One region of the Pseudoalteromonas sp. PAST1 genome, then DNA from elsewhere that is predicted to be linked to it. Evidence: predicted binding sites of a transcription regulator. Region 1 holds the regulator's gene; each other region holds the start of a gene.
The links. The regulator LexA, encoded in region 1, represses DNA repair genes until DNA is damaged. The targets are predictions, from matches to a motif close to TACTGTATNNNNATACAGTA.

Region 1 (7,844 bases):
CGCATCTAAGGTCAAACCTAGATCTTGATAAGCATGCATATACTCATAAACTTGTAAGCCAAGGAAAATCACACCTAATAGCACGGTTAAAGATAAAAACACCTTCAGGGCGCCGCGCTTATTGTTTTCAATAGCAACATGAGCAAAGTGAATTGTGACCGACGAGGTAAGTAGAATAAGCGTGTTGATCAATGGTAGACCTTGCCAGCCCATAGCTTGTGTGGTCTCGCCCGCTGGCGTAGTTAATAGCGGCCATACGGCTTCAAAGGTTGGCCAGAGTACTTCATTGGTCATAGCATTATTACTTGCGCCACCAAGCCAAGGCACCGAAATCATACGGGCGTAAAATAGTGCGCCAAAAAATGCCATAAAGAACATAACTTCAGAGAAGATAAACCAGCCCATACCTTGTTTGAATGAACGATCCATTTGCGCTGAATAAAGCCCTTTATGAGACTCTTCAATAACGTTTTTAAACCAGCTAAAAACCATATAGATTAATATTGCAATGCCTAGATACAACACATACTGGCCACTACTGCTCTCACCACTTACTTGCATCACTGTTAAACCAGCACCAACAGCAATTAAAAACATCGCGATGGCGCCAACTATTGGCCAAGGACTCTCGGCTGGAACATAGTATTTTTCATAATTTTGATTCATTTTGTTTGCTCCCAATTAGCAATTAGCTTGGCGGCTTTTAATCGTTTTTAGCCACAACATGCCCGCTAATATCAAACACGGTATACGACAACGTCAGTTCCTCAACATCGTCGGGTAACTCAGTATCAACATAAAACAACAAGGTAAACTCCATTTCTTCACCGGCTTTCATTGGCTGCTGATCAAAGCAAAAACAGGCGATTTTATGTAAGTACTTTGCCGCTTTACCCGGTGATACTGATGGAATTGCTTGCATGACTTTGTCTTCATTACTGGTGTTTTTCGCTGAGAATTTAACTTCACGCATGGCACCAGGTTGTACTGCCACACTGTATTGCTCAGACTGCACCTTAAATGGCGCGCCGCTTTGAGCGTGAGTGGTAAAGCTGACATCAACTTGACGCTGTGTATTTATTGATTCACTCGCGCTCGCTTTTTCTAATGATGGCTTACCATTCAACCCTGTAACGTCGCAAAACACGTCGTAAAGCGGCACCATTGCAAAAGCAAAAGCAAACATGAGCAAGCATGTAATCAGCAGTTTTTTTAGCAAAGGTGCATGGTTCATTACTTAATCTCCGGCGGTGTTTCAAAGGTATGATAAGGTGCTGGAGAATCGACTTCCCACTCTAAACCTTCAGCTCCATCCCATACTTTGGCAGGCGCTTTTTCGCCCCCTCTGGCACATTTAAATACCACCAACACAAACAACAGTTGCGATAAGCCAAATGCAAAACCACCAATACTGATAATGGCGTTAAAGTCAGCGAATTGCAGTGCATAGTCAGGAATACGACGCGGCATACCGGCAAGGCCAACAAAGTGCATAGGGAAGAACAACACGTTGACACTGATTAGCGATAACCAAAAATGCCATTTCGCCAGCGTTTCGTTATACATGTTGCCGGTCCATTTCGGTAACCAGTAGTAGGCCCCCGCCATAATTGAGAACACAGCTCCTGTCACAAGCACATAATGGAAGTGTGCCACCACAAAATAGGTATCATGATATTGAAAATCTGCCGGTGTAATCGCAAGCATCAAGCCAGAGAAACCACCTAAGGTGAATAACACAATAAAGGCGATGGCAAACATCATCGGAATTTCGAAGCTAATTGAACCGCGCCACATGGTGGCCACCCAGTTAAACACTTTAACGCCCGTTGGCACCGAAATGAGCATGGTGGCGTACATGAAAAACAACTCGCCTGCCACAGGCATCCCAGTGGTAAACATATGGTGTGCCCAAACGATAAAACTTAGCAGCGCAATCGATGAAGTTGCATACACCATAGACGCGTAGCCAAATAATTTCTTGCGCGAGAAGGTAGGTACGATAGTCGATATAATGCCAAAGGCTGGTAAAATCATGATGTACACTTCAGGGTGACCGAAGAACCAGAAAATGTGCTGGAACATCACAGGGTCGCCCCCTCCGGCTGCATCAAAAAAGCTGGTTGCAAAGTATTTATCGGTCAACACCATAGTGACCGCCCCTGCTAGAACAGGCATAACAGCAATTAACAAAAATGCAGTGATTAACCATGTCCATACAAATAGCGGCAGCTTCATCCACGTCATACCCGGCGCTCTTAGGTTGACGATAGTCACGATAACGTTAATCGCCCCCATAATTGAGCTGATACCCATGATATGTACAGCAAATACAAACAGTGCGGTGTTGTCGTTACTGTAAGTGGTGGAGAGTGGTGCATAGAAAGTCCAACCAAACGCAGGACCGCCACCCGGCATGAGTAACGAAGCCAACAGGATTAAAAATGCGAAAGGCAATATCCAAAAGCTCCAGTTATTCATACGTGGTAAGGCCATATCTGGTGCGCCTATCATCATAGGTACCATCCAGTTTGCAAGCCCAGTGAACGCGGGCATAACGGCACCAAACACCATGATCAAGCCATGTACGGTAGTCATTTGATTAAAAAAGTGCGGATCGACTAACTGTAATCCAGGTTGAAACAGTTCAGCGCGGATCACCATTGCCATTGCTCCGCCAATTAAAAACATGGTGAGTGAAAAAATCAGGTATAAACTCCCGATGTCTTTATGATTGGTGGTGTAAAGCCAACGCTTAAAACCTTTAGCAGGGTGATGATGGTCGTGATGCGCATGCCCAGTTGCTTGCTCGTTAATAACATTACTCATTAGTTCGCCTCCGCTGCTGCATCAATCGCGGCTTGAATTTGACTCGGTTGGATAACATCGCCGGTGTCATTACCCCACGCATTTCTCTTATAAGTAATAACCGCAGCAAGTTGCTTGATTGAAAGCTGTTTATCAAACGCTTGCATTGCTGTGCCAGGCTTACCGTGTAACACAATATCTATGTGATCTTTTACATCACCTAATACAATGGGGCTGCCTTTAAGTGCTGGAAAAACGCCTGGTAAGCCCATACCGGTAGGTTGGTGGCATGCAGCACAACTAGCCATGTAGACTTGCTCACCCAAGGTCATAAGCTCTTCTTTCGGTAATGTTTGATCAAGCAAAGCAGCATCCGCTGCGGCCGCATTGGCTTTTTCTTGCTTAGCATCTGCAAGCCAATTAGCAAACTCATCTTCAGGTAAAGCTTTCACCACTACAGGCATAAAGCCATGATCTTTACCGCATAACTCAGCACATTGGCCACGGTACACGCCTGGCTCGTTAATACGTGTCCACGCTTCATTGATAAACCCAGGATTTGCATCCTTTTTAACCGCAAAATCAGGCACCCACCATGAATGAATTACATCGTCTGAAGTCATTAAAAAGCGAACTTTTTTATTGATAGGAAGTACTAGCGGTTTATCTACTTCAAGCAAATAATGTTCAGTTTTCTCTGCTTGGTTGTCTATTTGATCTTTAGGAGTAGATAGAATCGAGTAATAGGCAATGTCTTCACCCATGTACTCATAATGCCACTTCCACTGTGAGCCCGTCACTTTAATGGTGATATCGGCTTTAGAGGCATCTTCCATGGCAATTAAGGTTTTTGTGGCAGGCACAGCCATGGCGATTAAGATGACAAATGGAATGGCAGTCCAAAGTATTTCAACTTTTGTACTTTCATGAAATTGGGCAGGCTTGGCCCCTTTGGATTTACGGTGGTGTATTAAAGCCCAAAACATCACCGCAAATACGATGATGCCGATTACACAGCAGATAATAAATATCGTCATGTGTAACTCATAAACATTATTACTTATATCGGTCACCCCTTTACGCATATTGTATTGGCTATTTGCCAATGCAAGCTCAGGAAGTGCAAACAATATAAGCCACAAGGCGTAACGCAGTTTACCCATGTGACGGCTCCTTTAGATGCTATTGCAAGACGCAAAGCGAAAAGGCGATACAGCAAGGTGCCCATTCGTTTTTCTTATTGTTCAGAGCGACTACGTATCATTTTGACCCACTTATGATACCGACCCCCTGTCTAACACCTCGCACATTTTTGTGTCTTTTTATTAATTAGGTGTTAATACAGTGTATTAACCAATTAGTTAAAAAATGACCAATAAGCAAGTTTTAATGATAATAAATGTTTATTTTGGTGCAGAAATAACAACTATAATCAGCGCGTTATTTAATGTTTAGGAGTAAAAACGAAATATAAAAAGAGAGGAAAACTGCGCCATATAAGGCTTTAAATGAAGAGTAAGGATTCACAAATCCTAATTAAGTAGTAAAATTTCAGTGGCGCACCAAATTGAGTCAATTTGACGCACCAAATTGGGAACGTTTACATCCAGTCAGCGTTACGAATAACACCTACCGCTAACCCCTCGATGTTGAACGACTCATGCTCAAGGTCAACCTCAATAGGCGAAAACTCTTCGTTCTCAGCGTGTAAAAGTACTTTGCGACCCGCTTTTTCTAGACGCTTAACTGTTACATCTTCATCGACTCGAGCTACAACTACTTGCCCGTTTTCAGCAACTTGTGTTCTGTGTACTGCAAGCAAATCGCCATCCATAATACCAATGTCTTTCATACTCATACCATTTACACGCAGTAAGAAATCGGCTGCAGGTTTAAATAATGAAGGATCAACTTGGCAGTGGCTTTCAACATGCTCTTGCGCCAAAATAGGTTCACCAGCTGCAACACGGCCAATTAAAGGTAAGCCTAGTTGCTCTGGCTCATCTTCTTCAATTAACTGAATACCGCGACTCGCCCCAGGCTTCATTTTGATCATGCCTTTTTTAGCCAGTGCTTTTAGGTGTTCTTCAGCAGCGTTGGCACTTTTAAAACCTAATGTTTGAGCTATTTCAGCACGCGTAGGTGGCATGCCTGTATCTTTAATAAAGACTTTAATTAGTTCTAAAATTTGCGATTGGCGTTTAGTTAATGGGCGCATACAACTGGTTTTCCATACAGTACATTTAACTGTGAGTATATACAGTTATTTGAAAATCGCAAATTTAAATTAACCCCATCATATTGCTACAAAACTAACATTGAACCACACCGAAAGATGCCATAAGGTATTAGCTTTAATTAGCAGGCTAAGGAAACACAATGAGTATTTGGCACCACCCAATCACGTTAGAGCTTTGCAAAGAGCTAGAACAAGGGATCACCGGTCAAGGCACTTTAATGAAAACTATGGGCATTGAGGTAACTGAAATTGGTGATGATTATTTAATGGCAACTATGCCTGCTATTCCTGAGCATCATAACCCTATGGGTATGGTTCATGGCGGAGCAAACGTTGTATTAGCAGAGACAGTGGCAAGCTATGCAGCCAATTTCGTGATTGATTTCAATAAGTTCTATGCTGTTGGCCAAGAAATTAATGCCAACCACATGAAAGCGTCACGCAAAGGAACGTTAACAGCAACAGCAAGACCGTTGCATTTAGGTAAGCGAACTTCTGTTTGGGATATTAAAATTACCAATGCCGCAGGAGAGCTTTGCTGCGTATCAAGAATGACCGCAGCTGTTGTAGAGCGATAAATTCAGGCTATTTTTCGACAGGATAAATAGTAATTTCAATCCCTGCGCCAATTGCAGAGATACGTAACAAGGTATCGGCATGCAGGGGTTGGTTAAAGCATTTAGGCGAATTACCTGATTCAAAGCCTATATCAAATGTACGCTTTGAGCACGATAACCACTGTTTTAATGCATTGCGCGAGCAAGACTCAATAAGCTCGCAAAGCTGGTTAATCGCTTTATCTGGAGAGCTGATATCTGCGGTTGCTTCAATACGTGCTAGTTGGCGGTATTCATCTTGGTCATAATGTAAAACCATGGCGTTTTTCTTCAAATCAGCAACAAGCGCACTAATATCGTGCTTTGATTCAAGCTCCAGATCTACATTTAAAAATTGAATTTCCGACATACTCTCGTTTTTACCCTCTATTGATATCGACTGAAACTTTAACTCAGTTTTGTATATATACCAAATCTAGAATACAGTTAACGCGACATTATGCCGCATTGGCAATCTAGCTAAACAACCTAAAATAGCGCCCACATAACAATAATAACGGGGTAATAATGAATAAACGTCTGTTTAAGTATGCTCGTAAAGGGCATAAATGGCTTGGTTATTTACTTGCTTTACAGATCTTTTTTTGGCTTTTAGGTGGGCTTGTGATGAGCTCATTACCACTTGAAAAAGTGCATGGTAAGCATCTGGCTAATCGCAGTTTAAGTAGCCCATTTTTATTGTCGGACTACCCTGCTTCAATTGATAAAATAACAGCGCAATTTGAGCAAATCGAAGGTATTAAATATAGCCATTTTTTAAATACCCCGATTATAGAAGTTACATCCTCTAACGGTACGTTTACTTTTGATGGCAGAACAGGTGCTAAAATGCCTGCACCGAGTAAAGCGCAAATCATTGAAAATGCGCAAGCTCACCTGCTTATTGACGCAAAAATAACGCAAGCGCAGTTATTAACAAAAGGGCCTAGAGAAGTCGGTCACAAAGCCAATGTTTGGCAAATTAGCTTCGATGATTGGTTAACAACAACCTTATATTTAGATAGCCAAACCGGTAAAGTTATAACTGTGCGCAGCACCCTGTGGCGCATTTTCGACTTTTTCTGGATGCTACACATTATGGATTATGATGAGCGTGAGAACTTTAACAATCCACTACTCATCAGCTTCTCGGCCACCAGCGTACTATTTTGTATTACAGGAGTTCTCTTGTTACTACAAAACGTTCGAATTAAACGTAAAAAGCCAGCTACACGTGTTGGTCAATCAAAATAGGATTGCCATCTGGGTCGGTGATAATAAAACTCGCGTCACCGGCCTTTTGTATTTCTAATCCTTGTTGCTGAAATTGTGCAGCTAATTGCTCAAAGGTTGCAAATTCATCCAAAGCTTCAGCATTTTGATCCCACCCTGGGTTAAAGGTCAGCATGGTTTTGTCGAACATACCTTGAAACAAACCAATTAAATGTTCACCGTTTTTCATAATTAGCCAATGCTGTTCTATCTCCCCGGCAAACTCGTTGAAACCTAGCTTTTCATAAAACTGCTTTGAAGCACGAATATCTTTGACATTTAAACTCACTGAGAAGGCACCTAATAACATAGTTGTAATTCCTTTAATTAAAACGGCCTAACAACTATAGCTGAGTTGAAAAACTTTTCATTTTTAGAATAGTCGCTCTAAAATAGCGCTTCCTGTAGTTCACTGATGTGATGGATATGCGTTTATTTCTATACTTAGCCCTGTGTTTTATTTTCACTTTTCCTATATCCGCTAAAGAATTTTCGAGCTTTTACAGTGCCAAAAAGCATTTAATTAAGAATCTACCAAGCAACAGTAAAAGCTTATATTGTGGCTGCGACATAAAGCGCCAAGGTAAAAAACTTGTGCCAGATCCTGATGCGTGTGGTTATATTCCTAGAAATCCTGTCACCCGCTCAGGAAAAGAGAATGCCCGCGCAAAAAGAATAGAGTGGGAGCACATTGTGCCTGCCTGGGAGTTTGGTCATCAATTACAATGCTGGCAAGATGGCGGTCGTAAAAACTGTAAAAAGGTCAGTGCGAAATTCCGTCAAATGGAAGCCGACATTAATAACCTTGCCCCTGCTATAGGCGAGATCAATGCTGACCGCTCAAACTTTCGCTACGGCATGGTGTCAACATCAAGTGCAAGTTACGGAGCATGCCCTGTAAAAATCGACTTTAAGCAGCGCGTATTTGA
Region 2 (7,844 bases), on a different contig from region 1:
GCCAAGATCACCTTTACCACTGCCAACGTGCACTCGCTGACTTAATCAATAACATGCCATCTGCACCACTACGTGCGATGCTAAAAATCATGTTATTCCCATTCGGTCGTCCAGTACGTAAGCCTACTGATAAGCTTGAGCACAAACTTGCTCACTTATTACAAGTACCAAGCGAAACTCGTAACCGTTTAGCTAACTACATTTATCTTAAAAACGAGCCACTTAACCTTGTTGGTCGTCAAGAGCAAACGCTTAAAGACATCCTTGAAGTTGAGCCTCTGTTTGACAAGGTATGCCGTGAAAAAGGCGTAAAACTGCCTTTCTTCCAGCTTGATAAAGTAGCGCAAATGGGCCTAGAAGCAGGCATTTTAAGCCAAGCTGAAGCCGACAAACTAGCTGCTGTTGAAAAAGCCCGTCTTGACGTTATTAACGTTGACGACTTTGACCCAGCAGACTTAGTTGCAGGTAATGTTGCCCGCGGCGAGAGCGATAAAAAAGCAGACGCCGCTTAAGCTAGCAAAACAATTCCAATTGTTATGAAAAACCAAACCAGCGCAAATTGCGCTGGTTTTTTTTGCGCTAAATATTGCTGCAATACACACCACACTGCCCCAATAGGGATGTAAATCAAGTTAGTGCCAAGCATGCTTATAACGACAATGAAAGCCACAGAAAAAAATATAAAGCTCGGTAAAAACTGGCTTAGATAAAACGGCTTATCTTGGTTATTGCTTTGAAAGAACAGCCGATATTTTTTAAAAACAGCCAAGCAATCGAACTGCAGCGAGCTTGTTAGCAACACGCATACTGAAAAAGCCAAAGCCAGTACCAAGTCGCTAAAGTCATTACGCACTGCAATTAGCTGTAATAAAGCGAGCAAGCATGCTAGCAAGACTGAACCACGCCATATTAAGCTCCAGCTATGCTGTATAAAGTAACTAAGCCAAAACAAAGCAAGCGAGTGTACTTTTAACTTATGACTTATTCTTACAGGTGGGAGTAAAATCGAACAGCCGAAAATTGCAATAAAACTTAGATAGTATTGCAGTGAAGTTAAACTAGCAGGCAGTAATACCAAGATAGAACTGAGTAATAAACTATAAAAAAGTGCACCTGGCCTATAAAGAACAAATACTCCACATAGCCACTGCAACAGCATAAACAGTATAAAATGAGGCACTTGTAGCCATTGCTTTAACGATAGGTCGACTGCTATTAGTAAACTGGCAATAAGCCAAGCATTACTTAACAGTAGTAACTTGCAGTCAACACATACTCGCCAAGAGGATTTATATAGACTTCGCTGAAATGCCCTATTTTGCTCATTTTTAATGGCTGGTGCCATGGCCCATAACATTACTGATTCAAGTAAAAGATAAATCACTGCTAATTTTGCACCGTAACCAGGTGCTGCATGGCTATCGACTATTTTACCAAGTCCTAAAAACAACAATAAAACCATACCAAGAAAAGCTGGGCCCAGTACCAGTGCAAACAACAAGCTAAAATTCTTTAACTGAGACAGCATGCTCTTGAGGGTGGTCGTATATGCTAAGTATCGAAAAGAAAGGAATGAGAAGTAACTTGCAAAGGAATTTATCATAGTGATGTGCACTCAAAACCGTGCTGTATAAACACCTCTGGTTCGTGGCTTGTAATGATAATTTGCCCATTAGGTTTATTATCAAGGTAGTCATCAAGTAAGGTAAGCAAAAATTTTATACTTGTTTGATCAAGTGCAGCACTCGGTTCATCTAATAGCAAAAATGGAGCTTGCTTTAAAAAAGCAGTTATAAGCTGACACTTCTTTTGATTGCCACTCGACAAAGCACTAAAGCGAGTATTGAGGTGCTCTTTAAAGTTAAATCCAGTAATGAGTTGCTCAGGCATATCTTTCTTTAACGCCTTGCAACTAAGTTCAATAACTTGTCGCGCAGTTAAAAAATCTGGCAGAGCAATACGGTCGCTAGCAATTGAAACAATGTTTTGCGGCGATTTTAATGCTTGATTATTATATAAAACCTGCCCTGATTGCGGCTTTTCAAGGCCAGCTAGCATCATCAATAATGTTGTTTTTCCTCTGCCATTGGCTGCCTGTAAACAAACTCGTTTACCTTGAAATTGCTTATTATAGTTTTCAAAAACGTGGGCTGAAGCAAAGCGCTTATTGAGGTTGTTAATTTCAATCATGTTTATTCCTTTAATAGTGAAAAAATAGTAACACACTCATATCTCTTATTAGTTACATGATTTGTAACAAATATCGAACGGGTAAAACTTGCGTTTAGATTATGAACAGGCAACACTTTAAAACGAAAAATTAACAAGGAATAATTACAATGAAACCGAGTTTTCAACTAGCAGCTGTTGCATGCGCACTTAGCCTTGCACTTGCAGGATGTTCACAATCAACCCCATCAACTAGCAGCACCGAAAGCGTGCAACAAAGCCAAACTGTTAAACAGTATGACGCTGAAACCTTTTTTGATACAACCTCAATCATGGGCAGCAGCTTTTCACCAAAAGGCGACAAAATACTCGTTAGCAGTGACGAAAGCGGTATTTATAGCCTATACGAAGTAGATATAAAAACCGCCAAAAAAACCCGCTTAACAGATTTTGAAGACAGTACGTATGCTGTGGCTTATTTCCCTAAAGATGAGCGCGTACTATTTACTAAAGACTCTGGCGGTAATGAGCGTTATCACATCTATGTTCGCGAAACAGACGGCACAGTTAAAGATCTTACGCCAGGTGAAGAAACCCGTGCAGGATTTGCAGGCTTCACAGAAGACGGTAAACACTTTTTTATAACCAGCAATCAGCGTGATGCTAAGTTTATGGACCTATATCGTGTTGATGCTAATAGCTATGAAGTAACGCCTGTTTATCAAAATACCATGGGGCTAGATGTCGGTGCGATCAGCCCTGACGGCCGCTTTATTGCTTTATCGAAAAACAATTCGAACAAAGACAGCGATGTATTTATTCTCGATACGCGTAAAAAAACACTGAAACCAGAGCTCATTACCCGTCATGACGACGACGCTAAATATGGCCCAGAAACCTTCTCAAGAGACAGTAAATCATTATATTACTCAACCGACGCCAAAGGTGAGTTTGCAGAGGTGTGGCGCTATGACTTAACGACCGGCGAGCACAGCCCTGCCCTCAAAGATGAGTGGGATGTGAGTTTTATCTACTTCTCTAAATCTGGTCGTTATCAAGTAAGCGGTGTTAATGCTGACGCAAGCACTAAAGTGTCGATAATTGATACCACCACAGGTAAAGGTATTGCCATGCCATCGCTGCCAGCTGGTAACTTACGTGGTGTGAACTTTTCAGCTGATGAAAAGACCATGGCGTTTTATTTAAATTCAGATACCTCACCAAGTAACCTATTTGTTTGGCAACTCGGAGAATCAAAAGCTAAACAGTTAACCAACACATTAAGTGATGCAATTAATCAAAATGACTTGGTTGAAAGCACAATTGTGCGCTTTAAAAGCTTTGATGGTTTAGAAATCCCCGGGGTTTTATATAAGCCTAAGCAAGCTAACAGCAACAACAAAGTACCAGCTTTAGTTTGGGTGCACGGCGGTCCTGGCGGCCAAAGTCGTACAGGCTATAGTGCAATGCAGCAGCATTTAGTCAATCATGGTTATGCCATTTTTGCAGTTAATAACCGTGGCAGCTCAGGCTATGGTAAAACCTTCTTCCATTTAGATGATAAAAAGCATGGCACTGACGATTTACAAGATATTGTTTACGGTAAAAAACACCTGCAAAGCCTAGATTGGGTTGATGCTGATAAAATTGGCATCATGGGGGGCAGCTATGGTGGCTTTATGACCGCCGCAGCTCTTGCCTTTGAACCTGAAGAGTTCAAAGTAGGCATTAATATATTTGGTGTAACAAACTGGGTTAGAACCTTAAACTCGATTCCACCATGGTGGGAAAGCTTTAAAAAGGCGCTGTATGATGAAATGGGCGACCCAGCGACAGACGGTGAACGTCACCGTGCCATTTCGCCACTATTTCATGCTAAAAACATCACCAAGCCATTAATGGTGATCCAAGGTGCTAACGACCCTCGAGTTTTACAAGTTGAAAGCGATGAACTTGTTGCCGCTGTAAAGGCAAATGGTGTGCCTGTCGAATATGTATTATTTGATGATGAAGGCCATGGTTTTACTAAAAAAGAAAACCGCATAAAAGCCTCAAATGCATACCTTGAGTTTTTAAATACCTACTTAGATAAATAGCAAAATTGCAAAGATAAAGAGCCGGTATGATGCCGGCTTTTTTTATGCAAAACACCTGTATAGATTCAAAATTTTACAGTTTACACAGTACTGTATAAAATACTGTATATCTTTACTGGTAAATTTTTCACCTTTTCCAATCATCAAAATAAAACCGTAAAGCACTGTTTAATAACAATTAAATTATTTTGACTAAAATTAAACTGAATCATTGGTTAAAAAATAGCAAAAAAGTACTTGCGCAAAAACACTGTATAAACTACTGTATACACATACTGTATAAACAACCAGTGAGTGAAAGTTATGTTACAGCCAATTACCTTAAGAACAGTTAAAAGCTACCAACAAGATAACGACAAAGCGTCTGTTAATTTAATTCAAATTGAAGACGAAATTTCAGCAACTTTTGAGCTGTTAAAAGTATTGCATCATTACAATAGCCAAAATGCATGGACACTATTAATTGCTCCTGATCATGTTCCTAGTAAAGCCTTACTAGATTCATGTTCGATTGATACCAGCAAACTTCTTGTGATCAGACAAAAACATTTAGTTAATCTTGAGTATGTTCTTAGTTCAGCATTACATAACGGTAATTTTGCTGCTGTGATCACATGGACAGATATTGTAAACAATCATCAACTTGATTCGATGAACTTAAACCTTGAGCAGGCATCTGCTAAATTTTATTGTTTTACAAAAAGCGCTCAATTAAACAATTTAGTACCGCAGCCACAATAGGCTTGTTAAAATAACAATTTATAGTTTTAGGTAAGTTGTTATGACATCACTCACACACTCCCTTTGTCCTTGTGGCAGCGAATCGACTTACGAGCTTTGCTGCCAGCCTTTTCATACAGGTGCAAGCCAAGCTGATACGCCAGAGCAACTTATGCGTTCTCGTTTTAGTACTTACGCACTAAAAGATGCAAAATATGTATTTAGTACCTATGCACAAAGCCAGCAAGCCGCTAACCCTGTTCGCGAAATTAAAGATTTTGCTAATAGCTGCCGTTTTACCAAGCTAAGTGTTTTAGATACTGAACATAACGAGCAAGAAGGTTTTGTAGAATTTAAAGCTAATTACTTTTATCAAAACTTGTATTGTGAGTTACACGAGAAGTCGCGTTTTATTAAAGAAGATGGCCTATGGCGTTACCTAGACGGTGATATAACGCCAGTTGCAGATATTAAAATAGGCCGTAACGACGAGTGCCCTTGTGGGAGCGGCAAAAAATATAAAAAGTGTCACGCTCTTTAGTTACCATTAACCTGGTAAATCCAGTCTAAGGCTTGGGTAATCGTTGTTGGGAATGCGGTTGCATGGCGTGCCTGAGGAATAACAAATAAATTTGTTATAACCAGCGCGCCGCTTTGTTTATTAATTTTAGCTGCTAATTGCCTTGCGCCCGACACCATTTTTTCACCTTCGCTTTCTTCAAGTTCACCCACTGCGATGTAAACTTTTGTTGTGTTGGCAGCTGGTTTTACAGCCATAGCTAATATTGAGTTTTCTTTAAACCACACTGAAGGACTGCCGATAATATAATTTGAAAAAAGCGAAGGCTCAGTGAATAAGGTATAAGCCGCAAATAAACCGCCAAGTGAGTTACCGACTAACGTACTTTTTTGGGTTGTTCTGTAGTGAGCCTCAATATGAGGCAATACAGTATGTTTTAGGTAGTTTAGATACTGACTTGCTCCGCCTGTTTTACGCTGCCAATTTTTATCTTCAAATGGCGTATAGTCATAAATACGGCTATTGAGCCCAGATACACCTTTTTGATATCCAACTGCAACGATAATTACCTCCTCTATAGCCACCGAATTCATCATAAAGCGACTAGCACCAGAGGCAATTGGCAAACTGTAGTTTGCATCTAACAGGTAAACAACTGGGTGGCGCTTCTGGTTCTGCTTTTGGTAGCTGCGTGGCAATTTAATCGTAATGGGGTATTCGTTTTTGGTATGTTTATCTTTAAGTAACACAGTATTAGTACGTGGCAAAGTAAACGGCTCAGCATTGCTTACAGAGCTCACACTCAAAAAACTGATCACAATAACTAACAGTAAATAAGGCATAGTTAATCCTTTAGCCACTTCTTAATTGGTAACAGCCACTCATCTTTTGGTTTATAAAATGCGCCATGGGAGAGCCCTGTATTAATGCTTATTTCTTCGAACTTGGTTACGTCACTTCTATCAATTAAAAATTGGCAAGAGCCAACCTGATCTGAGCGCTCAAAGATAGAATACACTTTGCCATAAGCCTTAACTGATGTGTGATTTTTTATAAGGCCTGCACAACCTGCCAATATAATTAAGTTAATATGTGTACGTTTAAGTTCATTAGCCGCCAGGATCGACAATGCCCCGCCCCGTGAAAAACCAACCAAACTAATGTTCGACTCAGCAACACCGACACTGATCAATGCTTCAACATCTGCAGCGAGTTTTTTCGCAAACGTAAATGGCTCAGTACCTTTTGGCCTGTGATAGGCAATTAAATGATAGCTTTCATCTGCCAGTGCTTCTTTTACAGCCACAAAATCATAAACCCCAAAGGTTTTGTGAACAGGCTTAGGGTTTGTCCCTTCAACGATAAAACCATGTGAATAAAAAACGTAGTGACCATGCGGGTCAATCTCTGTAGGAAACTGGCTGTAAATAGTGCCAGCGCAAACAGGCAAAACCCAGCATGCACAGAGTAAAATTACGGTACGTATCACAAGCATTCCTTTAAAAATCACGTTACACCTAATAGAAGATAATAACACCTAAAAAATAATATCTTAGCAAACAACTAAACCCTACTCTCAGTAATTTTAATTAAATATCAAATTACTAATCGCAAGCTGTATCACGATTTAAACTGCAAGTTTCAACTTGAGGTAAATTCATGGAATTTCATAGTTAAACTACAAAAAACCTTATGACAACGCTGTCAATTATTTATAAAAAGGCGTATTGTAAAAAAGCAGTTAAAATAACCACATATTTTAGACGTCTAGACGTTGAAAAAATAAATTCTAAGGCGTAGTATGTTCGTAATCTGAGTTAGACTCACATTTTCCATGAGATTTTTTAAAGATGATTGATATAAAGCACCTAAAAACCATAGCGACCCTTAAAGAAACAGGCTCTTTGGTCAATACCGCCCGTGAGTTGTTTTTAACTCAATCGGCTTTATCGCATCAAATTAAAGATCTCGAGAATAAGTTAGATTGCCAGCTGTTCGAACGTAAAACACAGCCTGTGCGTTTTACTCCGCAAGGTATGCTACTTCTGGAGCTTGCTAATGAAGTATTACCTCGTGTTGAGGCAACAAAATGTCGGTTAAAAGAAAGCCTTAACCAGCCAATCTCAAATTTACGTTTAAGCGTTGAGTGTCATGCCTGCTTTCATTGGTTGCTCCCAACCATCAAAGAATTTAATAATTTTTGGCCTGATATTAAAATTGATTACGAGCGCGGCTTTAGTTACGACGCCATTCCAGATTTAATTAATGATGAATTAGATCTAGTGCTGACTTCTGATATTCGTGAACCCGATCAACTTGAGTATGCTCACCTGTTTGAT
Region 3 (7,844 bases), on a different contig from region 1:
GATTCAGAATCGTTAATCAGCTGCTTATAAAAATTAGAGTACTGGTCTTGTGGAATAAATGAAGCTGATAAACCATCCTCAGAAGTGCTGCGAATACTGCCATCAACTGCAAACTTTATATCTGCGCTGCGGTTATTTTGTAGATGTGACTCATTATGCAGTAGCTGACTACTAACGACATTGTTAGCTTGCTCTGCAATATTTATTTTGGTGTTAATTAAGCGATTGAATTGACGACTCAAGCGTTCACTCGAATGCTTTAAAAGTTCGTGCTCTTCAAAAACAAGCTGTTTTTCTTCTGATTTAAGCATTAAAGCTGCAGCGCAAATACCTGCAATTAAACAAATAGCAGAGATTAACAGCGACAATTTCATACTTAATGAATTCACCCCAAACCGGGATGGCGGTCGTCGATACACCACAGGACTACCTTATTAATAATTGTTATTATTTATTATGCAAAAACAAATATACCAGATTCATTTTTAGATTTATAAATTTTTTATGAAGATTAATGAAATTTCTGAGGAATCTTTCGCTTTGTCCAAAATAGCATGTTTATGCAGTTGACTTTACATAGAAGTATTTTTACATTAGTCCAATGAAACAAATTATCTCTCGCACTTATTTTTCTTTTTTTAGCTTCTTTAGATAGAGGAGGCTTAACTGTTTGCGAGATAATTTCACCGAATAGCTAAAGCCTCCCTCTTGGGAGGCTTTTTTGTTTGTGCACTGTTTTGGAATGAGGAAACCAACATGAGCATTGATACATTAAATGCGTTACGACACGATATAAATGAAATCGACTCCGACTTACTTGTGTTACTAGCTAAAAGACGCCGTATAAGCCACAGCGTAGTCGAATATAAAATTGCCAATAACAAACCAATTCGTGATGAAGCTCGCGAACAAGCACTTCTGGAAAAACTAATCAGTTATGGTAAGTCATTAGGTCTTGACGCTTACTACATTAATAATGTGTTTCAAACTATTCTTGAAGATTCTGTTTTAAACCAGCAAGCCATGCTGCAAAAGAACCTCAACCCAGAAGCTATGAGCGAAAGCCATCGTGTTGCGTATTTGGGTGGGCAAGGCTCATATAGCCAACTAGCCTGCCATAAATATTTTAGCCGCCGCCCTGGCAAAGTGATTGAAATGGGTTGCTCTAGCTTTGAACAGATCACTGGTAAAGTTGAAAGTGGACAGGCTGATTTTGGCTTACTGCCAATTGAAAACACCAGCTCAGGAAGTATCAATGAAGTATTCGACTTATTACAACACGCACAAGTATCAATTGTAGGTGAAGTAACCCACAGCGTTGAGCACTGTTTATTAGCAATGCCAGGTACTGAGCTATCTCATATCAATAAAATTTTTGCTCATCCACAACCTTTTGCTCAATGTAGCCGTTTCATTCAAGGCCTAGGTGACATTCAACATGAAACCTGTGATTCAACCTTCCACGCATTGCAATCTGCGGTTGAAACAGCAAATAGCGCCGCTATCGGCTCAGCTCAAGCTGGCAAAAATGTTGGTTTAGAAGTAATTAAGTCAGGCCTTGCAAACCAAAGCGAAAACCACAGCCGCTTTATTGTTGTCGCCCGTAAGCCGCTACAAGTATCGAAACAAATTCCGACCAAAACCAGTTTAATCATGGCGACTAAACAACAAGCAGGTTCATTGGCTGATGCTTTAATGATTTTTAAACATCACCAAATTAACCTAGTAAAACTAGAATCTCGCCCCGTACCAGGAAATCCGTGGGAAGAAGTGTTTTATGTTGACCTCGAAGCAAACCTTGATGACTTACATGTTAAGCAAGCGCTTGAAGAGCTGAAAGAACACACTCAGTACACACGTGTATTAGGCTGTTACCAAAGTGAGTCTTTGCAGGCTGTTAGTGTGTAATAGCCTGCCTAGATATGACTAATGAAAAGGAGTCTGTCGACTCCTTTTTCGTATAATTTCATCTTAGATACTTGCACCCATAGCCCTGTCTAAGCATAATCTTGAAAACAATTTGAAATTGGATCTTTCATGAATTGGTTAGCAGAATTAGCAACTAAAAGAACACCTTGGTTATTACTAGCGTTTATTTCACTCGCATTTGAAGTCACAGCATTGTTTTTTCAATACAACATGGGACTTGAGCCATGTATCATGTGTATTTATCAGCGCACCGCTGTTTTAGGCTTACTTGCAGCGGGTGTGATTGGTGCGATTAACCCAAAAAGTATGGTTGTTCGCTTAGTCGCATTTGCCACTTGGAGTATCTCAGCAATTTGGGGTTACTTTATTGCTAAAGAACACATTGCAATGCAAAACAATACCGACCCGTTTGCATTTAGCTGTGCATTTGAACCTAACTTCCCAAGTTTTATGCCTTTGCATGAATGGATCCCTAGCTTCTTTGCTGCCACTGGTGATTGTGGCAATATCGATTGGCAGTTTGCTTCAATGAGCATGCCGGCATGGATGGAAGTGATTTTTGCAGCATTTTCAGTGGTATTTGTGGCTGTTTTAGTTAGCCGATTAGTGAGCAAAAAGTCGCTATAATGATTTATTTTTTTACTAGCCAAATCCCTACTTTAAAAAACTTTAAAGTAAGGCAACGCCAGCAGATTATTGCTCTTGCTTTAGCTCATTTAAGCCCGAGCAAAAAGATCATTTTATCGGTATGTAAGCTTGCCTTTTTAGCGCCATTATTTTTAGGTTTAGCTTACTTTGAAGGGTGGATGCTTATTCCTTGGTTGTTGTTAGCAGGTTTAAGTTACCCTCTTATCACAGCACCTATCGAAAACATGTTCGCGTTAGCGCATTTAGACAAGGCTATCAATGAATTTAAACAGGGCGAATAACGCCCTGTATAGGTGATAACCTGCTATTTATAGAGTAATTTTCCCCTCAAGTTTAGCGAATAGCTTATCACCAATTCCTTTTACTTCTTTTAATTGTTCTAGCGACTTAAACGAGCCTTGCTTGGTGCGATGCTCGACAATCGCTTTCGCTTTTGATTCACCAATACCCGGTAATTGAGTTAACTGCTCAATGCTGGCTTTATTAATACTCAGCTTTTGCATTTTAACTTGTGTTGCTTTGGTTGGTGTTTCGGCTGATACCTGTGTAGCAGGTAGTAATGCAAGAGTAGCGGCAAGTAAAATACTTGATAGTAATTTCATAATTTCCTCCATGACGCCCTTGTTTGGACTGATAGTTAGCGATTACCCAACACTCACTCCATCGCTTGTGTTTAACTTTGGGTAACATTTTAAATAAAGCTAATACACAAAGTATTGTCAAATTTACTAAATAAAAATTTTCTCAAGTTACTTGCAAAGTAAGGCTCGAAGCATTACTGTATATAAAAACAGTAATCTTAGCAGCGATTTTACGCTGCAATGCCAGGCTTAAATGCAGGAGAAATCATGGCTGTTGTTGTTAAATATGTTGTAGAAAGAAACGGAGTCGAGCGCATGACGTTTACTACTAAGAAAGAAGCTGATGCGTATGACAAAATGCTCGACATTGCTGAGTCATTAGAACTTATGCTTGAAAAAGTTGATGTACCATTAAGCGAGCAACAAATTGAGTCACTGGCGCTTGAAATGGCAAAAGAAAAAGACCAATTTATGGCGGTACTTAAAGGTGCAAAAGACGCGCCAGCTAAACCTAAAAAAGCAAAGTCAGACGATAACGTTGCTGATATAAAAGAAAAAGCGGCAAGCTAAACGCAAATTTAGATCATAAAAAAGGGCAACATCCGTTGCCCTTTTTTGTGTTTAATTAAAAACTACAGTGACGATTCAACTTCATCAAATAAGTCTGTAATTTCTTTTTTCGGCTCAGCCGTCATAAGGCTAACAACAACAATGGCTATTGTTGATAAAATAAAGCCAGGGACAATCTCATAAATGATTGCACTTAATGCTTGGCCATCAATAGTAATTGGCGCGTATATCCAAAACAGCACTGTTGCTGCACCAACAACCATGCCACTAATAGCCCCTTGTAAGTTCATGCGTTTCCAGTAAAGGCTCAGTAACACCAGTGGACCAAATGCTGCACCGAAACCAGCCCATGCATTACTTACTAAGTCTAAAATAGAGCTATTACGGTCATAAGCTAGGTAAATAGCAAATAAGGCAACTAAGATAACACTAATACGACCAACTAAAACCAGTTCTTTTTGAGATGCACTACGGTTTAAGTAAATTTTGTAGAAATCTTCAGTTAGAGAGCTTGAACACACTAATAACTGTGATGAGATAGTACTCATAATCGCCGCTAAAATAGCTGCCAATAAGAAGCCGGCAATTAAAGGATGGAAGATAAGCTCAGACAGCACTAAGAAAATAGTTTCTTTATCATCAATAGGCATTTGGTTTTCAAGCATATAAGCAGCACCAAATAGACCAGTTAGCACAGCACCAATTGCTGATAGCGTCATCCACGACATACCCACACGACGCATGGTTGGCATATCTTTCACTGAACGTACAGACATAAAACGCACAATAATATGTGGCTGACCAAAATAACCAAGGCCCCATGCCATTGCTGAAATAATCGCTATAGTCGAACCACCTGCAAACCAATCCATCATATTAAGTGCATGAATTTCTGATTCTTTTGGTGAGCTTAATAATAAGTCATAGCGTGCATTGGCAAGTGTATCCATAACTGGCTGATCAAGCATGGTAAACGTCGCAATTGGCACAGCCAGCAGCGAGATAAACATGATACAACCTTGCACAAAGTCAGTCAGGCTCACGGCTAAGAAGCCACCAAACAAGGTATATAACACGACGACACCTGTTGTGATGTATAGACCCATTTCGTAGCTCATATTAAATGAGTTTTCGAACAACTTACCACCTGCAACAACACCTGATGAGGTATATAAAGTAAAGAAAACAATGATTACAATCGCAGAGATAACACGCAGAATATTCTTATTATCATCAAAGCGGTTTGCGAAGTAATCAGGAATGGTGATTGAGTCATTCGCCTTTTCTGTGTAAACACGCAAGCGAGGCGCGACTAAGAAGTAGTTAGCCCACGCACCGAGTACTAGACCAATGGCAATCCAAACCTTACTTAAACCAAACAAGTACATTGCACCTGGTAGGCCCATTAGCAGCCAACCACTCATGTCAGATGCGCCAGCTGAAAGCGCAGCAACACTTGGTGATAAATTACGACCACCTAGCATATAGCCTGATACATCGTCGGTAGATTGCTTATAAGCATATAGCCCAATCCCCAACATGACGATGAAGTACAATGCTAACGAAATTATCATTCCTGTTTCCAAATTAGCCTCCAAAAGTTGTTTAATGTTGGCTTTTAATCCGAATAATGACTCGCAAGTTATTTAATTTAAAGACATTATTGGGGTAAAAACCTATATCACCCACGACTATATCATGCTTACCCCCCTTAACTCCAATCAAGCAGATAAATGACAAAGCTCAATTTTTCAACTTTTATCTAACATTTTTCTTATATTTAATCGCAAGTTATAGAATTTATCTGCAAATTATCCTAGTCTTTAATTCTTAATAAAATAATAACTTTTCCTCGCAAATGAACATTTAGCTAATGCTATTTCAGGCACAATGCAATATATTGCGAGAAGTAAATGAATTAACAGATGTGGACATGTTTGGACTATGTATTTTTACGCTGCACGCCAACCTATTTTAGACAGGGATAAAAAACTAATTGGCTACGAGCTTTTATTTCGAGATGGCGTAGACAATGTTTTTCCTGATATTGATGGCGATGAAGCAACGTCACGACTTATTGAAGGCAGCCAATTTAATTTTGGTTTAGAGGATTTAACGGATAACAAACCTGCTTATATCAACTTTACTCTAGAAACCTTGCAAAAGGGTTATCCTCTTTTACTTGGTAAAGAGCAGGTGGTAGTAGAGATATTAGAAACAATCCAACCAGGTAAACGCCTACTGGCATTAGTTAAAGATCTAAAAGAAAAAGGCTATATACTTGCACTTGATGATTATATTCACCAACCTGTATGGCGACACTTTTATCCTTACATCGATATTATTAAGATTGACTTTCTAACTTGTGATGTAGACTCAATAAAAGCGATCATCGAGGCTATTAAGCCGTATCCACACATAAAGTTGCTTGCTGAGAAAGTTGAAACATACGAAAAGTATCAGCTTGCCCTAGAAATGGGCTTTAGCTACTTCCAAGGGTTTTTCTTTTCAAAACCTGAGATGGTACAAAGCAAAACTTTGCCGCCATCAGAGATGGCTCTTGCCGAGCTTCTATATGAAACATCGAGTATTGATCTAAACCTCAGAAAAATCACTGAGGTGTTTGAACGTGACGTTAACTTATCTTATAAGTTGCTACGCTACTCAAACTCAGCGGCCTTTAAACGTCGCGCTGAAATCAGCACAATTAAACAAGCGCTTATTGTATTAGGAAGTGAAGAAATTAAACGTTTCTTATCACTTTTATTTGCAGCGCAAGTCGCAGCAGATAAGCCAGCCGAACTAATTCGCCTTTCATTGACCCGTGCTCGGTTTGCTGAATTATTGGCAATCAGCCACGGCAAAATGCGAGATACTGGTATGGCATTTTTAACGGGTATGATGTCGTTAATGGATGCAATCCTCGACGAAGATATGCCAAGTGTAATGAACAAGTTACCGCTGACTATTGAAATTAAAGATGCGCTACTCAAAGATGAAGGCTTATTAGCAACATATTTAAAGCTGGTAAAATTTTATGAGCAAGCAAATTGGGAAAAAGCGAAAGAAATCCAACAACAACTTGGACTTAAACCTGAAGAAGTACCGGACGCTTACCATGATGCATTAAGTTGGTCTAATGACCAAATGAGTGTGTTTGGGGACTGATGAATACCCATCCCTTAACGATATAAAAATGCCAGCAATTGCTGGCATTTTTATTTAACACTTTTAAAGATTCTCTAAGAAATCTTCGTCAAAGTCATCTGGTTCTTTTTCTAGTGGCGGATTACCATCATGTAGCTCATATAATTGACGCTGGAAGTAGATATCCTTCATGAAGATATAAGGGTCTAGCGACTCATTTAATAGGCTCTCTTGTGGCATTAATGAAGCACGGGCTTCAACCGCTTTAAGTGCAAACACTAATATTGTTTGAGGTGTTGTTAGTGTTATTTCAGGTAATACGAAATTATCAACAACATCACCAGTTAGGTTTCGTGCGGTACTTGGTCCCATACCAGGGATCATCAAGTAAGCACCATCACCCACTCCCCATACACCAAGAGTTTGGCCAAAATCTTCATCGACAATTTCTAAGCCCAGCGATGAAGCAACATCAAAAAAACCGAGTAGACCTACTGTAGAGTTCACTAAAAAGCGCGCTAAGCTAATACCCATATTACCAGGCTTACCCTGCAGACCAGCATTGACCATATCCGTTGGTGCGGTGATGTTATCGGTAAAATTAACAACACTGCGTCTCACCGGTGTTGGCGTTACTGTAACGTAGCCAACAGCTGCTGGTCGAAGAATATAGGCGTCAAGCACGTCCATATTAAAATCATACATAGAACGGTTAAACGACTGTAACGGATCTCGCTCATCCGCTTTTTCTTCGGGTATTTGTGCGCATCCTGCAAGCACTACAAAAAAGATAAAAAATATACTGTGCCTAAACATCGGCTATCCTTACGGTATTAACTCATTAATTAGCAACGCGTACTCTTTAACGTTCGCACGTTCTAAAATACCCGACTTGCCTTCCAACTCGCCGCTAGAAGTTACCACAGTTGCATCTTTTGATAAACGCGCAGTTAAAATAATTTTATCGAC
Region 4 (7,844 bases), on a different contig from region 1:
TGTTGATAACTTAGCTTACCTTCTGAAGCTCAGTGGCTTATTACCTAAAGAGGTAGAAATACAGCCTATTATCGAGGAAGCAAAACAGCAGCTTATAAACGAAGCTGACTACGAATTAGAAGCGAGTTTTTTAAAACGCTACAGCGAGTGTTTAAAGGGTGATGACAATTACCTTATTCCAAATGTGGTTGATTCGCTTAGTTCTTCTCAAGTTTTAGTCATGAGTTTTGTTGAAGGGCAAGAGCTAGATGAACTGGCAAGTAAAGAGCAAGCTTTACGTAATAAAGCGGTTGAACAGCTACTCAGCTTATTTTTACGCGAATTATTTAGCTTTAAACTAGTTCAAACTGATCCAAACTTTGCCAATTATCAGTATCAAATCGACAATCAACGCTTGGTGCTTTTAGACTTTGGCGCCACCCGCGAACTACCTCAGCATATTAGTGATGGCTACTTACAGTTATTATCTGCTGCGATTAATAACGATAGAGCAGGTGTGGCAACAGCAGCACAGCAAATTGGCTATTTTCAACAAGGGCTTGCTCAAGAATATATAGAAAATGTCGTTGATATATTTCTACTCGCCTGCGAGCCACTGCGCCACCAAGGAGAGTATGATTTTGCAAATAGCGACTTACCAAAACGCATAAAAGAACTCGGCCTAAAAATGAGTACCGCCTCAGAGCATTGGCATGCACCACCCGTAGATGCCTTGTTCGTTCACAGAAAACTAGCAGGCCTCTTTTTAATCGCTGCAAAGCTAGGCGCAAAAGTGAATGTGAACAGTATTTTTAAAGAGTTTGAAGTACAGAGTGATAAATAATTGAAAGGGAGTTTTGGGTAACTCATTTCTGCCCCAAGATGAGCGACGAGAGCATTTTCTTTTTCTGAATATCTTTAGTATCAATAAAAAATTAGAATTGGCAATGCATTACGTTATTTGTTAAAAATAGATTTATTAGTACATGCGCGTAACATCGGCAGAAAGATGCGCGACGAGCGCACTATAAAATTGTTATATACCAAGGGAAATATGGTTCAACATTCTAACTCTGTTCAAATAATGGCTTATATTTGTGGAGTCATACTTTTGCCTGTTTATGCGCTAGGTCCTCTATCTATGATTTACTTATCAAGCAATAGAATTGCGGATGGTGATTGGCAAACTTTAATTTTTTTATTTTTCTTATGTAGCGCTTTGGTTTATTTTTGTGGCAAATATTTCTTTCTATTGGTTCGTTTCCTTCGGAGTTTAAAGTTTAGTTTTACCTTCGATTCTAAAGGAATTGTTCTATGTAAAAACGGGCAATCATCATTCTATGCTTGGAGTGATTTAAAAAACTCGAAAGAATATGCTAATTGCCAAATGTATTGTTTAGTCGACTCAAATGGAGAGCACTTATTTTCTATTTGGGAGTATGCTGACAACTATCAAGAATTCCGAGATGCGGCTCTGGTACATATTGGTATATAACATGTAAATTATGTGTGGGACGTCTAAAGCTCGACTGGCGCCTGTTCCTTGCTAATTTTAGCCCAAGCTTAATCCGCCCATTATGTCGGCGTTCTGTGCTCTAACAGGTCAGTGATGGATATACCAATTGAAGATGAATTAAAATCTATTTGTATTGAGATAGTTAACCAAGACTACTCAACTCATCAATGGCTTGAAATAGAGTCGAGCGATATGTTTCAATCTCCATCGTTTGTTGGTGGCTTTGACGCTGATGAAGTGGAGTTTTGCTTTAGTTATTTCGATGAGAATCGCACTGAATTTTGGTTTCAGTTTACTTTAGACCAAGCAAAGTCAATTTCAAAAGGTGAAAGCGTTAAGTTGTCAGGTTTAAAACCTGAATAAAAACACATAACAAGTGCCCAAACCAAAGGACGCAAAACAGCAGGCTGCGCTCCTTCGTCGCTAATTTTAGCCTGCTAATCAAACGTTATGTTTACAGGAGGTTGAGGTGACACACGGAGGAGGTGGGGCATTATACCTACTACTTATTTTGATATTAGTATCTATACCTGTCACCTTGATTTGGCTTTTTCATGGGCAAGGTAATGCTAGAAAGAGGCGTGCTATAGGTTTCTCTCAAATAGCCATTTTCGCTATAGCAATAATATTATTCTTTTCTGGTGTTAGTTATCTTCAAAATATTGGGTTTGTAGCTGGTTTTATAGTCTTAATAGCTATGTTGATCACACCCGTAGTATTTAAAAACAGAGTGTAATATACACCTAGCAAGGCCGTTAAACCGTAGCACAAAACAGCAGGCTTGTGCTCCTTCGTCGTAAATTTTAGCCTGCTATTATGTGCCGTTAACGGCAAGCGTTATATTGCAAGGGGAGCTATGCGTAATCTAATCATTATTTTAGTCGCTTCGGCACTAATATCTTGCGTTGGAATTCCTGCTGAAATTTTAAAATCCAAATCAGCTGAGTATCAATTTCCTATTCTGCCTAGTACCGAAAGTACAATCGTGTATCTAATATCTCCTGTTGCCTACCAAGATCCGAGTGCGTACCAACAAGTAAAAGTTAACGGCATTAATAGTAAACTATACTTTGGAGCCTACAGTTCAATTACATTAGCCGAAGATGCAACTATACAATATCGCTTCAATCACAATTCAAACTTGGTTGATGCTGGTCAATGGAATCAACTTAAAGTAGCAGCTAATAAAAATGAGCTATTTTATGTATTAAAGAATGGTTTATTTACTCAAGTATATAAAGAGCAAGCTATCGCTGAAATTGTAACCATTGAATATCGGTATTGTGAATATAAACCAAAGCCTTGTGAGCCAATGGTTTACAATGCAATATAACAATCGCATTAATGCAATATAACAATCGCATTAAGGGTGGGCGCAAAAAGCTTGGCTTGCGCTCCTTCGTCGATAATTTTAGCCAAGCTTTATCCGCCCTCAATACGGCGTTAGGGTTACAATCAGACAATGAAGTGGACTGAACCTTGGGTTAAATCAATCCAAAATCAAGAAAGATATAGCCTCATTTCAAAAGGGGTGTTAATCAGCTGCCTTATTTGGACGTTGGCTTTCGTTTTTTTGGCAGTTGTAAGTCTGTTGACTAAAGATGACTTTATCAATCATCTGGTTAAAACTATTTGGATTGCGCCTGTAGGAGGTTTCATTTTAGCTTGGGGCATGTATACGATCAGGTGGCTGTCACCAGTGAAAATTGATTCGGGCCCCAAAGGTCTTATTAGAATCAAAGCAGATAATATAACTTCGATACCTTGGGAGCTGATATCTTCGTATACTTTTATTGTTGACGGCATAGTTTTTAAGTTTACAGATGATAGTGAAATTACATTTTTATTACCTAAAGATATAGATCGAGATTTAATAGCAAAAGAACTTGAAGCACACTCAATCAAAAAAAGTGCTTTATAACCTTAACAAGGTAATTAAATCGAACACAAAACATCAGGCAGTGTACGCTCTAAATTGCCGCCTGCTACTTTGTTCCGTTTATCACGGCGTTAGGCATCAAGGAAAGTATGGACGATAATATTAAGGTCGGAGATTGGGTCAGAAGCTATGGTTCAGGGATATGGAGAGTTCATCGAATTCTAGAACTCAATGATTTTGATATTCAAAGTCAAACTAACAAACCTAGAACTGTTGTTTTCTCTTCACGCTTTGTAAATGACTCTTATGAGCGTTCCTTTGTAACAGAATGCTGTGATTCAACATTTGTTTATCATTTGCAACAAGCTGAGCTCGATTCATTTATCAATCTGAATATTGATTTATATACTAAATTCAATGCTTATAAACCAAAATCCATTAACGCTATCTACAACGCAAAAATAAATATTCCAGTTTCAAAAAGTAAATCAGAGTTGGAAGATCTCTTAATTAGTTACCAATCATTATTTTTAGAGCAACTCTTTTGTCAGTTGCATTCTTCAGGTTTAGCATCAAGTGATAATAAAGGTTGGACGGCACAATTTGTAGCTAAAGATCATGAGGCTGTTGATGGTAAATTAGTGTATAGCTTTTCAACGTTATTGACGTTTTAGATTTTATAGAAACTAAGAATAGTATGTAAGTTTTTGATAGGGATAAGGAAAAATGGTCGGCATAGCAGGATTTGAACCTGCGACCCCTGACACCCCATGATTTTCTTCAAAATTAAGTTAACCTATTGAAATTGTGTAATATTACAAATAAACTACTGTTTTTTTACACAGTAAAAAGTGCATTTTTTCTCATTTTTATACTTTTGTAAAATCAAGCGGTTAGAGTGCTTATTACAAATACAATTCTCAGCTTTTTTATAAAGCCCTTCCTAAACAACATATTAGAAAATCTAATTGTGTAAGTCTAAGCTCAAGCGACTTCAAAATTCACTTTCAGACACTTAAATTTTTCACTATACTGTATGTGTGTACAGTGTTTTGGTTTTATTACTTATGTTCGTTATCCCAATTTATATCGAAGCTGGTATTACAGGCTTTGAATCTCCAGCTGCTCAATACAAAGAATTAGGCCTTTCGCTTGATCAGCTATTGATTAAGCATCCTGATGCTACCTTTATTGGAATGGCTTCAGGGCAGTCTATGCAGGGAGTAGGAATATTCGATGGTGACTTACTGTTAGTTGATAGGGCGGTGGATGCAAGTACAGGTGATATTGTTGTTGCTAGTTATAATGGTTGCTTTGTATGTAAGATTATTGATAAAGACAATCGTTTGCTGCTATCAGCCTCTGATGCGTTTAAGCCAGTGTATGTTTCACCAGAGGATGACTTTTGCTTAGAAGGTGTAGTAACAAGGAGTATTAGGCTTCATAAGCCTTGTGCAGAATTTTCATAAACTAATTAAAAGTTTAGGCTTGTAAAGAAACATAGATAGTTATATTTTTTAATAATTACAGCGAGGGGAGCGATCGTATTAAATTATGTTTTATTATTACTGATATCTCGCCGGAAATAAAAAATGCCTATGTGAGGTGTTTAGTAATTAAAAAAGGTACCTATGATTAAAGAAAATTCTGCTTCCAGAATACTCCACTTATTGAAGAAAGCTGATGAACATCCAGATAACGTCAAAGTATATAAAGTTTGGGCAGATGTCTTTGATATTGATGAAAAGAATCAAAACAGACTTAATATGGAAATATCTAGATGTTTAATGTTGTTGCAAAGTGAAATCGATATCATTATTGAAAATCTTAACTTTAAAGTTGAGGATGAGTTTGGATGCAGGTCATTACTCAACAGCATCTCAGATGTTTTAGCTATTCATGCGTTGATGACTGATTGGAAGAGTCTAAAAATAAAGCTAACTAGAGAGGTGTTTTTGAGCCTTGGTTATTGTAGAGCAATGCTTCCATCGGAAGAAGATTCTATAAATATTCAGGATATAGAAGAGATTCATCGTTTAATTGATTCTTTAAAAGAGTTGTTAGAAAACTCAAATTTACCCCCATACACAAGGTCAATCATACATGACCATATTGATGGAATAATAAAAGCTTTACATGAGTACAAGATAAAAGGAGCCTCTTCTCTTCAAACAGCGATGAATACAATTGTAGGCGATATCATTTCAAAGGAAGACGTCCTTAAAGAATCTAAGGAAAGCGAAGAAGTTAAGTTACTAGGCAAAGTTTTGAAGAAGACTAAACAGATTACTGATAATGCAGTAAATACAGAAAAATTTCTGTCGTCTGCAGGTAAATTAGCGAACTATGGTGCTAAAGCACTGGAAATAATTAACGACGTTATGTAGTTAACTATTTTATGAGCTGTTTTTTTGAACAGCTCGAACTACCAAAAATTTCTAAGGGTTATTTTTAAATCTTTGACTTAGCTTTTTTACGCTCTAATTCTTCTCACACTTCGTTTTATCTTTTCTATGTTTTCTGATAGCACCCATAGCATGCCTGCTAGGGTGTCTTTATCCATTTTATCAAAGTGATCTTCAATACATAGCGCGTTGATTGCTGCTTCTGCTTGGTAAATATTTTTATCGAGCTCATTTTTTAGTTGTAACGCCTTGTTTTGCATTTGTGATTTCCTAATATTTTCGATGAGGAAAAGATACAAGTGATTTTGTAAGTTAAAAAGTGAAAATAAGTACGTCCTATGGTACAAATTACGTCCTGAGATTCGTATTTGGCTATTACTTGATTAAAAGGACGTAGTAAATGAACCAAATAACACCAGAAAAATTAAGAGCTTTGCGTAAAAAAATAGGGTTATCAAGTCAACAAGCAGCTGATAGTGTTTATAAGAACCTAAGGTTATGGCAAAGGTATGAGGCACCAACCTCCGCAGGTAGTAGCTTAAGAATCCCTCCTGCAACACTTGAACTATTCTGCTTAAAGCATGGATTACCATATCCACCAAACAAGCAGGGGAAGTTAGGGAAACTCGTGAGTTTTTACGGCGGTCAAGGGGGGGCTGGCCAAACGTTACTAACTATTGATTTATGTACTGCGCTTATTTCTGATGGTTATGAGGTCCTTGTTGTTTCAGACTCTAGTGGATGTGCTGTATATGGAGATATGTCTGCGAAGCATAATTATCCCTTTCCTAGAACAATAAAGATTGATACACCAATAAATGATCATATCGGTTTATTTAGTTTTCCTTTTACAACTTCTGTAGAGTCTTTAGTACCGACCCTTGAAAATTATGATTTCGTTTTTCTTGATTTGAGTAAGGCATTAGCAGAGCAATATTTTGATACTTTAAAGCCTGATTTAGTAATAGCGCCAGCTAAAATAAATGAAGATAACTTTCGTAATAGAACTGCTTTCAATAATTTAAAGAGGCTATCAAGTAGATTAAAAGAGAATAAAAATGAAAAGACTAAATTTGCGCTATTAATGGTTGCTGTATCCACTGACTACTCATTTAGGCCAGGATATTATGGTTTGTTTGATGAAAATGCTGATGACTATGAAGAGGTTAAGGATTGTTTTTACAAACAACAAGAACAAGACCAATTAGAGCAAGAGGAATTATTAGAACTTTTTAATAGTTTAAATAGTGAACCTAACATGCACTTTATGAATAGCTATACCTCTGACACTTATAATAATTATATAGAGGGATATGATAAAGGGTATAGTATCTTTAACAAAGCGCCTAACTCACTTCCCGCGCATGAACTTCGCAGTGTGAAAAATGAAATATTGAGATTGCTTGGCATACCACAGAAATTAAAATAAGGATGTTAAAAATGAGTGTTCAATTTGAATTAGAAAAACCTGTTATCTACGCTGATATGAATATTTTCAGATATGTGGGAAGAGGTGATATTACAATAGTCGAACCTGAAAGGTTTATTTGGGTATATTCGCATGTACATTTAGATGAATTACATCGAAATTATCAAGAAGAAACATTGCAAGGTATATGTGACTTAAAAGCAATTGAACTTTGTGAGGTAATAGAAAATTACAAAGCAACAGGAGATTTGTTTCTCTCTTCTTTTAAAGACCCTTTCTTAAGATATGAAGAATATCTCCGTTCTATCGAAGGGTATGAAAATACTGCTGAATATTTCTTTGAGTTTATGATGAAAGCTTACGGTGCTGATAATTTTAAAAGTTTAGAAAGGACGCCTGAACAATTTAGAGCAGAAGTAACAAAGCTAATAGATGATGTTCCAGATATTAATTTACGTAATGACATGCAGAAAGAGGTCGAAGAAGTCGCAGGAAAATTAGATTGTAATATTCAAAAACATATGAAAGAACATAATCCAATTGATAAAACGCGAAATGCCTTAGGTGTCACGAGTGTTAAGCGTGAAAAATTAAAAGAGTCAGCAAGTGTAATAGATGATATTTGGAACTTAGTTG

Region 2: the regulator LexA is predicted to act here: its motif matches at 4,526-4,545, upstream of L1272_RS14430 (SulA-like leucine-rich domain-containing protein).
Region 3: the regulator LexA is predicted to act here: its motif matches at 3,354-3,373, upstream of L1272_RS06890 (YebG family protein).
Region 4: the regulator LexA is predicted to act here: its motif matches at 4,405-4,424, upstream of L1272_RS04200 (LexA family protein).

What each region holds. Positions count from the first base shown of each region.
Region 1 covers NZ_JAKGBH010000015.1:76,238-84,081, forward strand. The annotation lists gene L1272_RS09550 (cytochrome c oxidase subunit 3) at 1-666, opposite strand, end outside; gene L1272_RS09555 (cytochrome c oxidase assembly protein) at 704-1,234, opposite strand; gene ctaD (cytochrome c oxidase subunit I) at 1,234-2,829, opposite strand; gene coxB (cytochrome c oxidase subunit II) at 2,829-3,971, opposite strand; gene lexA (transcriptional repressor LexA) at 4,409-5,026, opposite strand; gene L1272_RS09575 (PaaI family thioesterase) at 5,188-5,625, shown strand; gene L1272_RS09580 (hypothetical protein) at 5,633-6,013, opposite strand; gene L1272_RS09585 (hypothetical protein) at 6,172-6,897, shown strand; gene L1272_RS09590 (VOC family protein) at 6,872-7,225, opposite strand; gene L1272_RS09595 (endonuclease) at 7,342-7,844, shown strand, end outside.
Region 2 covers NZ_JAKGBH010000028.1:32,729-40,572, forward strand. The annotation lists gene fadE (acyl-CoA dehydrogenase FadE) at 1-512, shown strand, start outside; gene L1272_RS14415 (DUF6136 family protein) at 509-1,603, opposite strand; gene L1272_RS14420 (ATP-binding cassette domain-containing protein) at 1,600-2,190, opposite strand; gene L1272_RS14425 (S9 family peptidase) at 2,340-4,265, shown strand; gene L1272_RS14430 (SulA-like leucine-rich domain-containing protein) at 4,569-5,006, shown strand; gene L1272_RS14435 (YchJ family protein) at 5,047-5,526, shown strand; gene L1272_RS14440 (alpha/beta hydrolase) at 5,523-6,347, opposite strand; gene L1272_RS14445 (alpha/beta fold hydrolase) at 6,350-6,994, opposite strand; gene L1272_RS14450 (LysR substrate-binding domain-containing protein) at 7,356-7,844, shown strand, end outside.
Region 3 covers NZ_JAKGBH010000010.1:47,396-55,239, forward strand. The annotation lists gene L1272_RS06865 (bifunctional diguanylate cyclase/phosphodiesterase) at 1-422, opposite strand, end outside; gene L1272_RS06870 (chorismate mutase) at 757-1,908, shown strand; gene dsbB (disulfide bond formation protein DsbB) at 2,038-2,556, shown strand; gene L1272_RS06880 (DUF6170 family protein) at 2,556-2,858, shown strand; gene L1272_RS06885 (ComEA family DNA-binding protein) at 2,886-3,179, opposite strand; gene L1272_RS06890 (YebG family protein) at 3,426-3,728, shown strand; gene putP (sodium/proline symporter PutP) at 3,791-5,302, opposite strand; gene L1272_RS06900 (EAL and HDOD domain-containing protein) at 5,673-6,896, shown strand; gene L1272_RS06905 (MlaA family lipoprotein) at 6,960-7,691, opposite strand; gene ccmI (c-type cytochrome biogenesis protein CcmI) at 7,701-7,844, opposite strand, start outside.
Region 4 covers NZ_JAKGBH010000006.1:39,448-47,291, reverse strand. The annotation lists gene L1272_RS04235 (ABC1 kinase family protein) at 1-823, shown strand, start outside; gene L1272_RS04230 (hypothetical protein) at 1,034-1,474, shown strand; gene L1272_RS04225 (hypothetical protein) at 1,589-1,858, shown strand; gene L1272_RS04220 (hypothetical protein) at 1,965-2,231, shown strand; gene L1272_RS04215 (hypothetical protein) at 2,352-2,828, shown strand; gene L1272_RS04210 (hypothetical protein) at 2,958-3,416, shown strand; gene L1272_RS04205 (hypothetical protein) at 3,524-4,048, shown strand; gene L1272_RS04200 (LexA family protein) at 4,442-4,843, shown strand; gene L1272_RS04195 (hypothetical protein) at 5,006-5,761, shown strand; gene L1272_RS04190 (hypothetical protein) at 5,848-6,039, opposite strand; gene L1272_RS04185 (hypothetical protein) at 6,180-7,208, shown strand; gene L1272_RS04180 (hypothetical protein) at 7,220-7,844, shown strand, end outside.